2 regions of the Chelatococcus sp. GCM10030263 genome follow, and region 1 is predicted to be linked to the other one. Evidence: predicted binding sites of a transcription regulator. Region 1 holds the regulator's gene; the other holds the start of a gene.

Region 1 (4,983 bases):
ATATGCAGGAACCCGGTGGGGGAGGGGGCGAAACGCGTAACGACGGTTCCGGTCATCTCAGATGTCTGCTCTCTCGTACGAGGATGAACGGACGACGGCAGGAGCTCCCCTCAAAGAAGCTCTCGCCAGCGGTGGCGCGTCGTGTAGCATGATGCCTTCCCGGGGGTAAGAACTGTTTCCCGAAGTCCCATGTCGTCACGCGAGCCGGTCTCCGCCGCTCTAGCCGATGGTCGCGCCCGTGCTGCCAGACGATGGCTGGCCGCTGCGGCCGGCGACGACCCCGCACAGCGGCTTCTCGGAGCCCTCCGGCGGGCGCTTGCCCTTGAGGCGGAACGGCGACGCCTTTTCCTTTGGCTGCCGGTTGCCTTCAGTGCCGGCATTCTCCTCTATTTCGCCGCCGACGCCGAGCCCTCGTTGTGGCCATCGCTCACGGGGGCGGGGTTGGCGGCGGCAGCTGCCTTCGCGTTGGGTCGTCACCCACGCGCGATGAATATGGCGATCGCCGTGGCTATGGTCATGGGAGGCTTCGCGACCGCCACCTGGCGCACCCGTGAGGTATCGGCGCCCGTCCTCGCGCGGCCGATGATCGCCAAGCTGCGCGGGCTCGTACTCTCTGTCGACCAGCGGCCGGCTGGCCCGCGCATGGTCCTGCGCGTCGAGACCTTCGGCAGCCTCACTATCGCCGAGCGGCCCGTACAGGTCCGCGTGTCCATGAAGCCGGGCACATCGGTGAAGGCCGGCGACTTCATCGAAGCCACGGCGCGCCTTCTGCCGCCGCCCACGGCCGCCCGGCCGGGCGGCTATGATTTCGCCCGCGACGCCTTCTTCGACGGCCTCGGTGCCGTCGGCTCCCTTGTCGGCAAGGTGACGGTCGCCGCGCCGCCCGCGCCACCGGATTTCTGGACGGCTCTCGCCATCGCCGTCGATGTTGCCCGCAACCGGCTGACGGACCGTATCGCCCAAGCCTCCGGCGGCCAGGAGGGGGCGCTCGCCGCCGCCCTGGTCACCGGCAAACGCGGGCTGATCACGGAAGACGTGAATGACGCGCTGCGTGCCGCCGGCATCTATCACATCGTCTCCATTTCAGGGCTGCACATGGCGCTTGCCGCCGGCAGCCTGTTCTGGGCGGCGCGCGCGGTGCTCGCACTCATCCCCGGCCTCGCGCTCGTCTGGCCGGTGAAGAAACTCGCGGCCCTCGTCGGCATGACAGGCGCCATCGCCTATTGCCTCTTCTCCGGCGCGGAGGTCGCCACCCAGCGTTCGCTCGTCATGACGCTCGTCATGATGGGCGCCATTCTCATCGACCGCCCGGCTCTCTCCATGCGCAATCTGGCGCTTGCGGCGCTCATCTGCCTTGCTATTCGGCCGGAGGCGCTGCTCGGTCCGAGCTTCCAGATGTCCTTCGCGGCGGTTGCCGGCATGATCGCCTTCGCAGTCCAGCCATCGGGGCTGTTTGCCGGGCGTCCCGCAGGGGCCGGAGGATTGGCACCGCTCCACGGCATCGGGCGATGGGCCTTCCTTGTCATCTTCACCACGGCGATTGCTACCATCGCGACCGCTCCCTTCAGCGCCTATCACTTTCAGACGCTGAACCCGCTCGGTCTCCTCGGCAACGCCCTGGCGCTACCGCTGATCGAGCTCGCGGTCATGCCGCTGTCGGTGCTCGGGATCTTCGCTTCCGCCTTCGCCCTCGATCAACCCGTCTGGTGGCTCATCGGCCAGGCGACGGCGCCGGTGCTCGCCGGCGCCAAAATGGTCGCCCTGCTCGACCGCTCAACCGTCATCGTGCCGGCGCTCGCGCCCGCCGCTCTCGCCTTCTTCAGCGCGGCCATCGTCTGGTCCACGCTCTGGACGACCGCCCTGCGGTGGTTGGCGATCGTCCCGGCCGCCCTCGGCGCCCTGTCGGCGCTCGCTCCCAGTCGGCCCGATGTCTATGTCGATCGCAGCGGCGCCGGTGCGGCTGTCCGGGAGAAGAGCGGACAATTGATCGTCCTCGGCCGGCCTTCCGATTTCGTTCTCGAACAATGGCTCAGAGCCGACGGCGACGGGCGCGCGACCGATGACCCGGGCCTGCGCGGCGGTGCCCTCTGCGACCGCTTCGCCTGTGTCGCGAAGCTCCCCGACGGGCGCAGCATCTCGCTCGTCCGTGACAAGCGCGCATTCCCCGACGATTGTCGGCGTGCGGTCGTCATCGTCACTCCGCTCGTCGCCCCCAATTCCTGCGCGAGTGCTACGGTGCTCGACCGCCGCGCACTCGACCAGTCGGGCGCCACCACGCTCACCGCCACCGCCGAAGGCTTTGCACGTGTCACCGCAAGTTCCACCGCGCAGCGCCCCTGGACCGGAACCAAGCCACACCGGCCAGCTTCGCCGGCGCCCGCGCCGCCCCCGCGACCACGGATCGACAATCTCGACCCACTTGATGCCATCCCTTCAGCGGCAGCCGACATCGACGACCCGTCGGGAGCAACGCCCACCGGCGATGCGCCAGGCGGCGAGGGCGATTCTCATACGCCGTGAGCGTCGACCAGCGATCAGCAGTTCTATCGCGGGCCGACCGGCAATCGATCAGTAGCGCCGCAGAAGGCTCACGAGCTTGCCCTGGATCCGCACGCGGTCGGGACCCAAGACGCGTGTTTCATAAGATGGATTGGCCGCTTCGAGCGCAATGGATGACCCGCGCCGGCGTAGCCGCTTCAGGGTCGCCTCCTCATCGTCGATGAGGGCGACGATGATGTCGCCCGTATCGGCCGTCTCCTGACGGCGGATGACAACCGTGTCGCCGTCAAGGATGCCGGCTTCGATCATCGAATCGCCACGCACCTCCAGGGCGAAGTGCTCGCCGCTGGTGAGCATCTCCACCGGCACTGCGATGGTGCTGCTGCGGGATTGAATGGCCGAGATCGGCGTGCCCGCCGCGATCCGGCCCATGACGGGGACGGGGACCATCTTCGGCGAGGATTCGCTTTCGACAGCCGCCGGTGGCAGGCTGCGCACGCGACCAAGCCCCCCCTCGACAACGCTCGGGCTGAAGCGCCCGCGCGGCGTGATCGCGCCATCGGGCAGACGAATGACCTCGAGTGCCCGCGCCCGATTAGGCAGCCGGCGGATGAAGCCGCGCTCTTCGAGCGCAATAATGAGCCGATGGATACCGGACTTGGACTTGAGATCCAGTGCCTCTTTCATCTCATCGAAGGAAGGCGGCACGCCGGTCTCGCGCAGCCGCTCGTGGATGAAGCGTAGAAGCTCGTTTTGCTTGCGCGTCAGCATCTGCCGTGAACCCCACCTTGGTCGTGGCCACCGTGGCCGAGATCATCCGGTTTCAAGATCCGATCAGGACTGTTGGCCAGATATCACTTTTGGCTAAGCGTCATTGTTGGCCAAGAGTCGGAAACAAATCATGAACGACCATAGCTGTTCCCTGTGTGTTCCGCAAGAGTTAAGGCAACGGGACGTGCATGGATAGCCTCGAGGCGTGCAGGCCCTATGCCCCCGGGGGATGAACAGGCAGAGCGGCCTCCTCGCTATTTTCCGCACTGGTCCCGTCATGGGAGAAAGTCGGCGACTGGGAGCCGAGACGCGACTGTTGCCTTTGACGGGCCCTCACGTGGCGTTTCGAAAGCCATGATTCACGCCCTCGTCGCGGTTTCAGACCTGTATCAGACCGGATTAGATACCAGTATCCTGGTGGTCCTTTTCCTTGTCCCAACGGACTTGGTGCGAACGTCGGCGGGCAACTGGCCTGACGCGGAATAATGAGACCGGCCGCAAAGTACCGCTACTCTGAACAGCGCCGCCGCTTGTCTTATAAGTTCCGAAGTGTGGAAAGAAATCACGGTTCAAGGCGAGCCGACGCTATGCCACGTTCGGCGTTGCGGCCCTGTCTAGGCCAAGCGTCGCCTGGATTCTGGGCCGTGCATCCGCCGAGGCGCTTGTCCACGCCTGAGAGCGGTTTTATCGAATGCACCACTTGCGGCTCGGCTATGCATCCGCTACGATACATGTATCACGAGATGGTGCTGCCATGACCTCAGATAAGACCGGACTGCTGGTACAAGCGCTTCGCGAGGCAATCGAGCGGGGCACTTATAAGCCTGGAAGTGCAATTCCTTCGGAGCGGCAGCTCATGGAGGAGTTCTCCCTGTCGCGGACAACCATCCGACGGGCAATCGATGAACTGGTGAGTGCCGGCCAGCTCGAGCGACGGCCTGGCAGCGGCACCTTCGTGACCGAGCCTATGCGGCCGTCTGCCGTTGCATCCAGTCACTCGCCGACACTGGCGCTGATCATTCCGACCTTCTCGAGCCCGTTCTATGGCGAGATGATCGACGGGATGGAACAGGAGGCGCGCCGTCATGATCTGCGCATCATGGCGAGCCAGTCGGCCTATTCGCCGGATAGCGAAAGCGACCACTTGTCGGCTGCCGCGGCCGATCCGGCCGTCCGGGGAGCCATCGTTGCACCGGCCCATGTCGACAGGCCCGTGCCCGGCGCATTGAGAATGGTGCAGGCCGGCAAGCCGCTGGTCTATCTCGGCCGCTGGCCGAGAGGACTGAGGACCGACAGCGTCAGCACCGACTATCTGGTCTCCGCTAAGCTCGCGGTGGATCATCTCATCGGACTAGGCCACCGGCGGATCGCCTATGTGGAAGGTGCGCCGCATCTGCCCGGTTTTTCCCCCTTCAGCGGTTACCACGAAGCGCTGAAGGAGGCGCGCATCGCGCTCCAGCAGGATCTCGTCTGCCTCCCTGACTTGCCGTCGGAGGAAGCGGGCCAAGAGGCGATCGCGGGGCTCATTCGCCGTGGCATCGACTTTACCGCCGTTTTTGCGCGCAACGATGTCACGGCGGTCGGCGTCATGCGGGCGCTGCGCGAGGCGGGGCGTCGCATTCCTGAGGATGTCTCGGTCACGGCTATCAACAACAGCCTCCTGTCGCGTTCACTCGATCCGCCGGTGACCAGCGTCGATCCTTTCCCAGCAAC
Region 2 (4,983 bases), on a different contig from region 1:
GCCGCCGAGTCCCTTGAGATAGATAAGAAAGCCGGCCTCCAGGAGTTCCTCGGGCGGCATCGGCACGCGCCGCCGCGCCGGATCCGCCCGGCCGAAGAGCCCGGCAACGCCATGGGCCATCGCCCAGATATGCAGGGCAACCATCATCGCCGGCGGACGGCCGGGCGCCGGCATGGTCGCGACCAACGCCTCGGCGGCGGTGCGCAGCACACCGAAGGCCTTTTGGCCGGCTTCAGAAAGGTCGGGCGTAGCATCGCTCGGAAGCCCTGACTCGAACATGGCCACATAGAAGGCCGGATTGTCCCGGGCGAAGGCCAGATAGGCGCGGCCCATCCGCTCGAAGGCAGCCGGCGGCGTCGGCCTGCCGCCGTCCCAGGCAGCTTCGAGCGCCTCGGCGAAGCGCAGAAAACCGCTAGCCGCCACAGCGGCCAGCAATTCGTCACGATCGCGGAAATGGCGATAGGGCGCCGCGGGGCTGACCCCCGCTCGCCGCGCGGCCTCCGCAAAGGTCGCCCCCGCCGTGCCCTTCTCCGCGATGAGATCGAGCGCCGCCTGCATCAGGGCTTCCCGGAGGTTGCCGTGGTGGTAGCCGCGCGGACCCTGTCTCGACCAGCTCATGTGAAAAGGCTTTACATCACCTGATGCCGCACGTCGATGGCGTCACGCTTCATCGTCATCGGCGAACAGACCGAACTGGCCGACCTCCCGCGACGGCTCGGGCAGGCCGAGATGGCGGAAGGCATGCGGGGTGAGCACACGCCCGCGCGGCGTGCGCTGCACGAAGCCTTTCTGGATGAGGAAAGGCTCGATGATCTCCTCGATGGCGTCGCGCGGTTCCGACAGCGCTGCGGCGATGGTCTCGATGCCGACGGGGCCGCCGCCGAAGGAAACGGCGACCGTCGTGAGATAGCGCCGGTCCATCAGATCAAGGCCCGCGGCATCGACTTCAAGGAGTTGCAGAGCTTTGTCGGCAATGGTGCGCGTGATCCTCTCGGCGCCGTCGACGACGGCGAAGTCGCGCACCCGGCGCAACAGGCGCCCGGCGATGCGCGGCGTGCCGCGGGCGCGCCGGGCGATTTCGTTGGCCCCATCGGCGCTCATGCCGATGCCGATGACGCGCGCGCCGCGGGTGACGATGAGCTCGAGCTCCTCCACCGTGTAAAACTGCAGGCGGATCGGGATGCCGAAGCGGTCGCGCAGCGGCGTCGTCAGCAGCCCCTGGCGCGTGGTGGCGCCGACGAGCGTGAATTTCGGCAGGTCGATCTTCACCGAGCGTGCCGCCGGCCCCTCGCCGATGATGAGATCGAGCTGGTAGTCCTCCATCGCCGGATAGAGGATTTCCTCCACCGCCGGGTTGAGCCGGTGGATCTCGTCGATGAAGAGCACGTCGCGCTCTTCGAGATTGGTGAGCTGGGCGGCGAGATCGCCAGCCTTGGCGATCACCGGCCCTGAGGTCGAGCGGAAATTGACCCCGAGCTCGCGCGCCACGATCTGGGCGAGCGTCGTCTTGCCGAGGCCGGGCGGCCCGACGAAGAGGACATGGTCCAGCGCCTCGCCGCGCGCCTTCGCCGCCTGGATGAAGACGCTGAGATTGGCGCGCGCCTGGGCCTGGCCGATGAATTCATCGAGCGCCAACGGCCGGAGCGATGTCTCGGTATCGTCTTCGCGCTTCTCGGCGGTCACGAGGCGTGAGGGCGTGGTCATGACGCGGGCCTACATACGATGCGCTGGCAGTAGGTTTCTCGGCCCCCGACCGTCTCCATAAGGCGCGTTGACTGACCAGCGATAGCCGCCCTCCTGCGCCTGATGCCAGACATTCGCCCCGTCTCGCGACGGCCACGACCAGCAACCAGGATTACAGTCGCAGATCTATTGTCAATCGTGATCATGGGACAGCGATGTATTTGCGTAAGAAACTTATATACTTCACCTGTCTTTTGCTCGTCGGGACAGCAAACAACGCACTCGCGGAATTCCGTCGACAGGTGGCACCGGAGACGACGCCACCAATCGGCTGGCCGAACATGTTTCCGGGACACGAATGCGACCGGTGGATGCCTGGCCAATGCGTCGATCAGGGCTCCAAGCCGCCACGACCGGCTGCCGAGCCTCCTGCGGCACGACCGTTGCCCTCCCGAGAGGATCTGCCTGCCAGCATGCGTCGACGCGGCGATGAGCGGCGGTAACCGAGACATGGGCCCCGTCACCGCGCCAGCTCCTTGAGCCCGAGGCGGATCAAGGTCGCGGTCGCCGCTTCCTCCCCGGCCTGTTTCAGCGCCGCCGCGATGGCGGCCGAGGCCTGCGGCTGGCCGTAGCCGAGATTGACGAGCGCCGAGACGGCATCCGCCACCGGCCTTGGCGCGCGGCGGTCCTCGACCGCGCCGGCGAGGCTCGCGACGATCGGGTCGACCGCGCCGAAGGCCGGCCCCTTGTCCTTCAGTTCGGCAACGATGCGCGCGGCGAGCTTCGGCCCGACGCCGGGCGCGCGCGCCACCGCGCCCTTGTCGCCCATGGCGACCGCCGTGCCGAGGTCGCCGGGGTCGAGCACCGAGAGAATGGCGAGCGCCACCTTGGCGCCGACGCCCTGCACGGATTGCAGCAGGCGGAACCACTCGCGTTCCGCGTCGGAGCGGAAGCCGTAGAGGCGGATCATATCCTCGCGGACATAGGTCTCGATCGACAAGGTCGCCGCCTCGCCTGCCCCGGGCAGGTTCTGCAGGGTGCGCGACGAGCAATGCACGACATAGCCGACGCCGCCGACGTCGAGGATGATGAAATCCTCGCCGTAAGAATCCACCACACCCTTGAGCTTGCCGATCACGATGCCGCCTCCGCCACACGCCGCGCGAGCGCCCGCGCCTGCCGGTGCTGCGCATGGGTGATGGCCACGGCGAGCGCATCGGCCGCATCGGCGTTGTCGGGCGCTGCCTTCGGCAGCAGCACGCGGACCATGGCGCCGATCTGCGCCTTCTCGGCATGGCCGACGCCGACCACCGTTTTCTTGACGAGATTGGTCGCATATTCGGCAACCGAAAGCCCCGCCAGCGCCGGCACGAGGAGCGCCACCGCGCGGGCATGGCCGAGCTTCAGCGTCGCCTGCGCATCCTTGTTGACGAAGGTTTCTTCCACCGCGACTTCATCCGGTGCGTGCCGGCTCAAGACATCGACGAGGCCGTCATGCAATTCGCGCAGGCGCTCGGCCAGGGTGAGACTGCCGGTGGACACCACGCAGCCGCAAGCGACGAAGGAGAGCCGCGTGCCCTCGGTCGTCACTACGCCCCAACCGGTGCGCCGGAGGCCGGGGTCGATGCCGAGGATGCGAATCGCGTGCGTCGCCATGGGCGGAGCCTAGCGGAAACAAAGGGCGAACGCATCTGCGGCGATGCCGGGCGGCGGTCCCTCCGCGACGATGAGAGCGGCGGTGTTCGTGAAACCCGGGGTAGTCCTCACTCCTCCATCTTCGCCATGAAGGCGTCGGAGAATTCGAAATTGCCGTAGACGTTCTGCACGTCGTCGTGGTCCTCGAGCGTCTCCATGAGGCGCATGAGCTTTTCCGCCGTCTCGTCGTCGACGGACACCGTGTTCTGCGGCTTCCAGATGAGCTTGGACGTGCGCGGCTCGCCGAACTGCGCTTCGAGCGCTTTGGAAACGTCGGCGAGGGCGCCCTGATCGCAGTAGATCTCATGGCCGTTCTCGCTCGACACCACATCGTCGGCGCCGGCATCGACAGCTGCTTCCAGCATGGCATCGGCAGAGGCGACGCCCGTCTCGAACTCGATAAGGCCGACCCGGTCGAACATGAAGGCGACGGCGCCGGTTTCCGCCAGATTGCCGCCCGCCTTGGTAAAATAGGAGCGCACGTCGGAGGCGGTGCGGTTCCTGTTGTCCGTCATGGACTCGACGATAAGCGCGGCACCGGCCGGGCCGTAGCCTTCGTAACGGATCTCCTCGTAATTCTCGCTGTCGCCGCCGGAGGCCTTCTTGATCGCCCGCTCGATATTGTCCTTCGGCATGTTCTCGGCACGGGCCGCAAGGATGGCGGCGCGCAGGCGCGGGTTCATATTGGGGTCGGGCAGGCCGAGCTTGGCAGAGACGGTGATTTCGCGCGCGAGCTTGGAGAAGAGCTTGGAGCGCACCGCATCCTGCTTGCCCTTGCGGTGCATGATGTTCTTGAACTGGGAATGCCCGGCCATGGTCTGCTCCGGCTGGCTGGTCCGGCCCGGCGGGCGCTGCCATCCCGCGTCCGGTCCAGCTTGAATGGGAATGGAGCGCCTTATAGGCCGCACGCGCGCGGAAATAAAGGCGGGCCGAGCCCTTCTTGCAGCCCATGCATGCCATGCGCAAAGCCTGCTTGCGGGGGCTTCGGCGACAGGATAGGTCCGTCCGACATTCCGCATGCCGCTGCGCTGCGGCAGGTGGCGGCTTCGCCTTCCAGCGACAGAGCCGCCCTGCCGGTGGATATGGAACGGTGATGAAGCAGCCGAAGGATGAGGACAGGCCGGAGACCCTAGGGGAGGCCCAGGCTGCTCCGGCCGGCGAGACAGCAGCCCCCGTCGCCAGCGCCGCACCCGCCGCCCACGAGGTCGGTCTCGAAGGTACGGCCCGGGCGCTCGCCTTCCTCGCCATCGCCACGGCCATCACCTTGGCGGTGCTCGACGGCGCCCTGGTCAATCTCGCCCTGCCGCGCATGGCGAGAGATCTCGCGGTCGATGCGCCGGAGGCGATCTGGATCGTCAATGCCTATCAGCTCGCCGTCACCGTCGCGCTCCTGCCCTTCTCCTCGCTCGGCGACGGCCGCGGCTACAAGCGCGTCTATATGGCGGGGCTTGCCGTCTTCACGGTCGCCTCCCTGCTCTGCGCCTTCTCGCCGACGCTGGAGATCCTGATCGCCGCCCGCGCCCTGCAGGGGCTCGGCGCGGCCGGCATCATGAGCGTCAATTTCGCGCTGGTGCGCATCATCTATCCGCCGAGGCTGCTCGGGCG

Evidence for each region. The regulator LexA, encoded in region 1, represses DNA repair genes until DNA is damaged. The targets are predictions, from matches to a motif close to TGTTCNNNNTGTGTTCNG.
Region 2: a site for LexA is predicted at 3,354-3,371, ahead of ruvC (crossover junction endodeoxyribonuclease RuvC). Genes of this name have one in related genera too.

What each region holds. Positions count from the first base shown of each region.
Region 1 covers NZ_JBHTDB010000016.1:430,562-435,544, reverse strand. The annotation lists gene gltX (glutamate--tRNA ligase) at 1-56, opposite strand, end outside; gene ACFQU1_RS24355 (ComEC/Rec2 family competence protein) at 190-2,520, shown strand; gene lexA (transcriptional repressor LexA) at 2,569-3,270, opposite strand; gene ACFQU1_RS24345 (GntR family transcriptional regulator) at 4,025-4,983, shown strand, end outside.
Region 2 covers NZ_JBHTDB010000002.1:758,842-763,824, reverse strand. The annotation lists gene ACFQU1_RS03425 (TetR/AcrR family transcriptional regulator) at 1-618, opposite strand, end outside; gene ruvB (Holliday junction branch migration DNA helicase RuvB) at 661-1,704, opposite strand; gene ruvA (Holliday junction branch migration protein RuvA) at 2,204-2,821, opposite strand; gene ruvC (crossover junction endodeoxyribonuclease RuvC) at 2,818-3,339, opposite strand; gene ACFQU1_RS03405 (YebC/PmpR family DNA-binding transcriptional regulator) at 3,447-4,193, opposite strand; gene ACFQU1_RS03400 (MFS transporter) at 4,472-4,983, shown strand, end outside.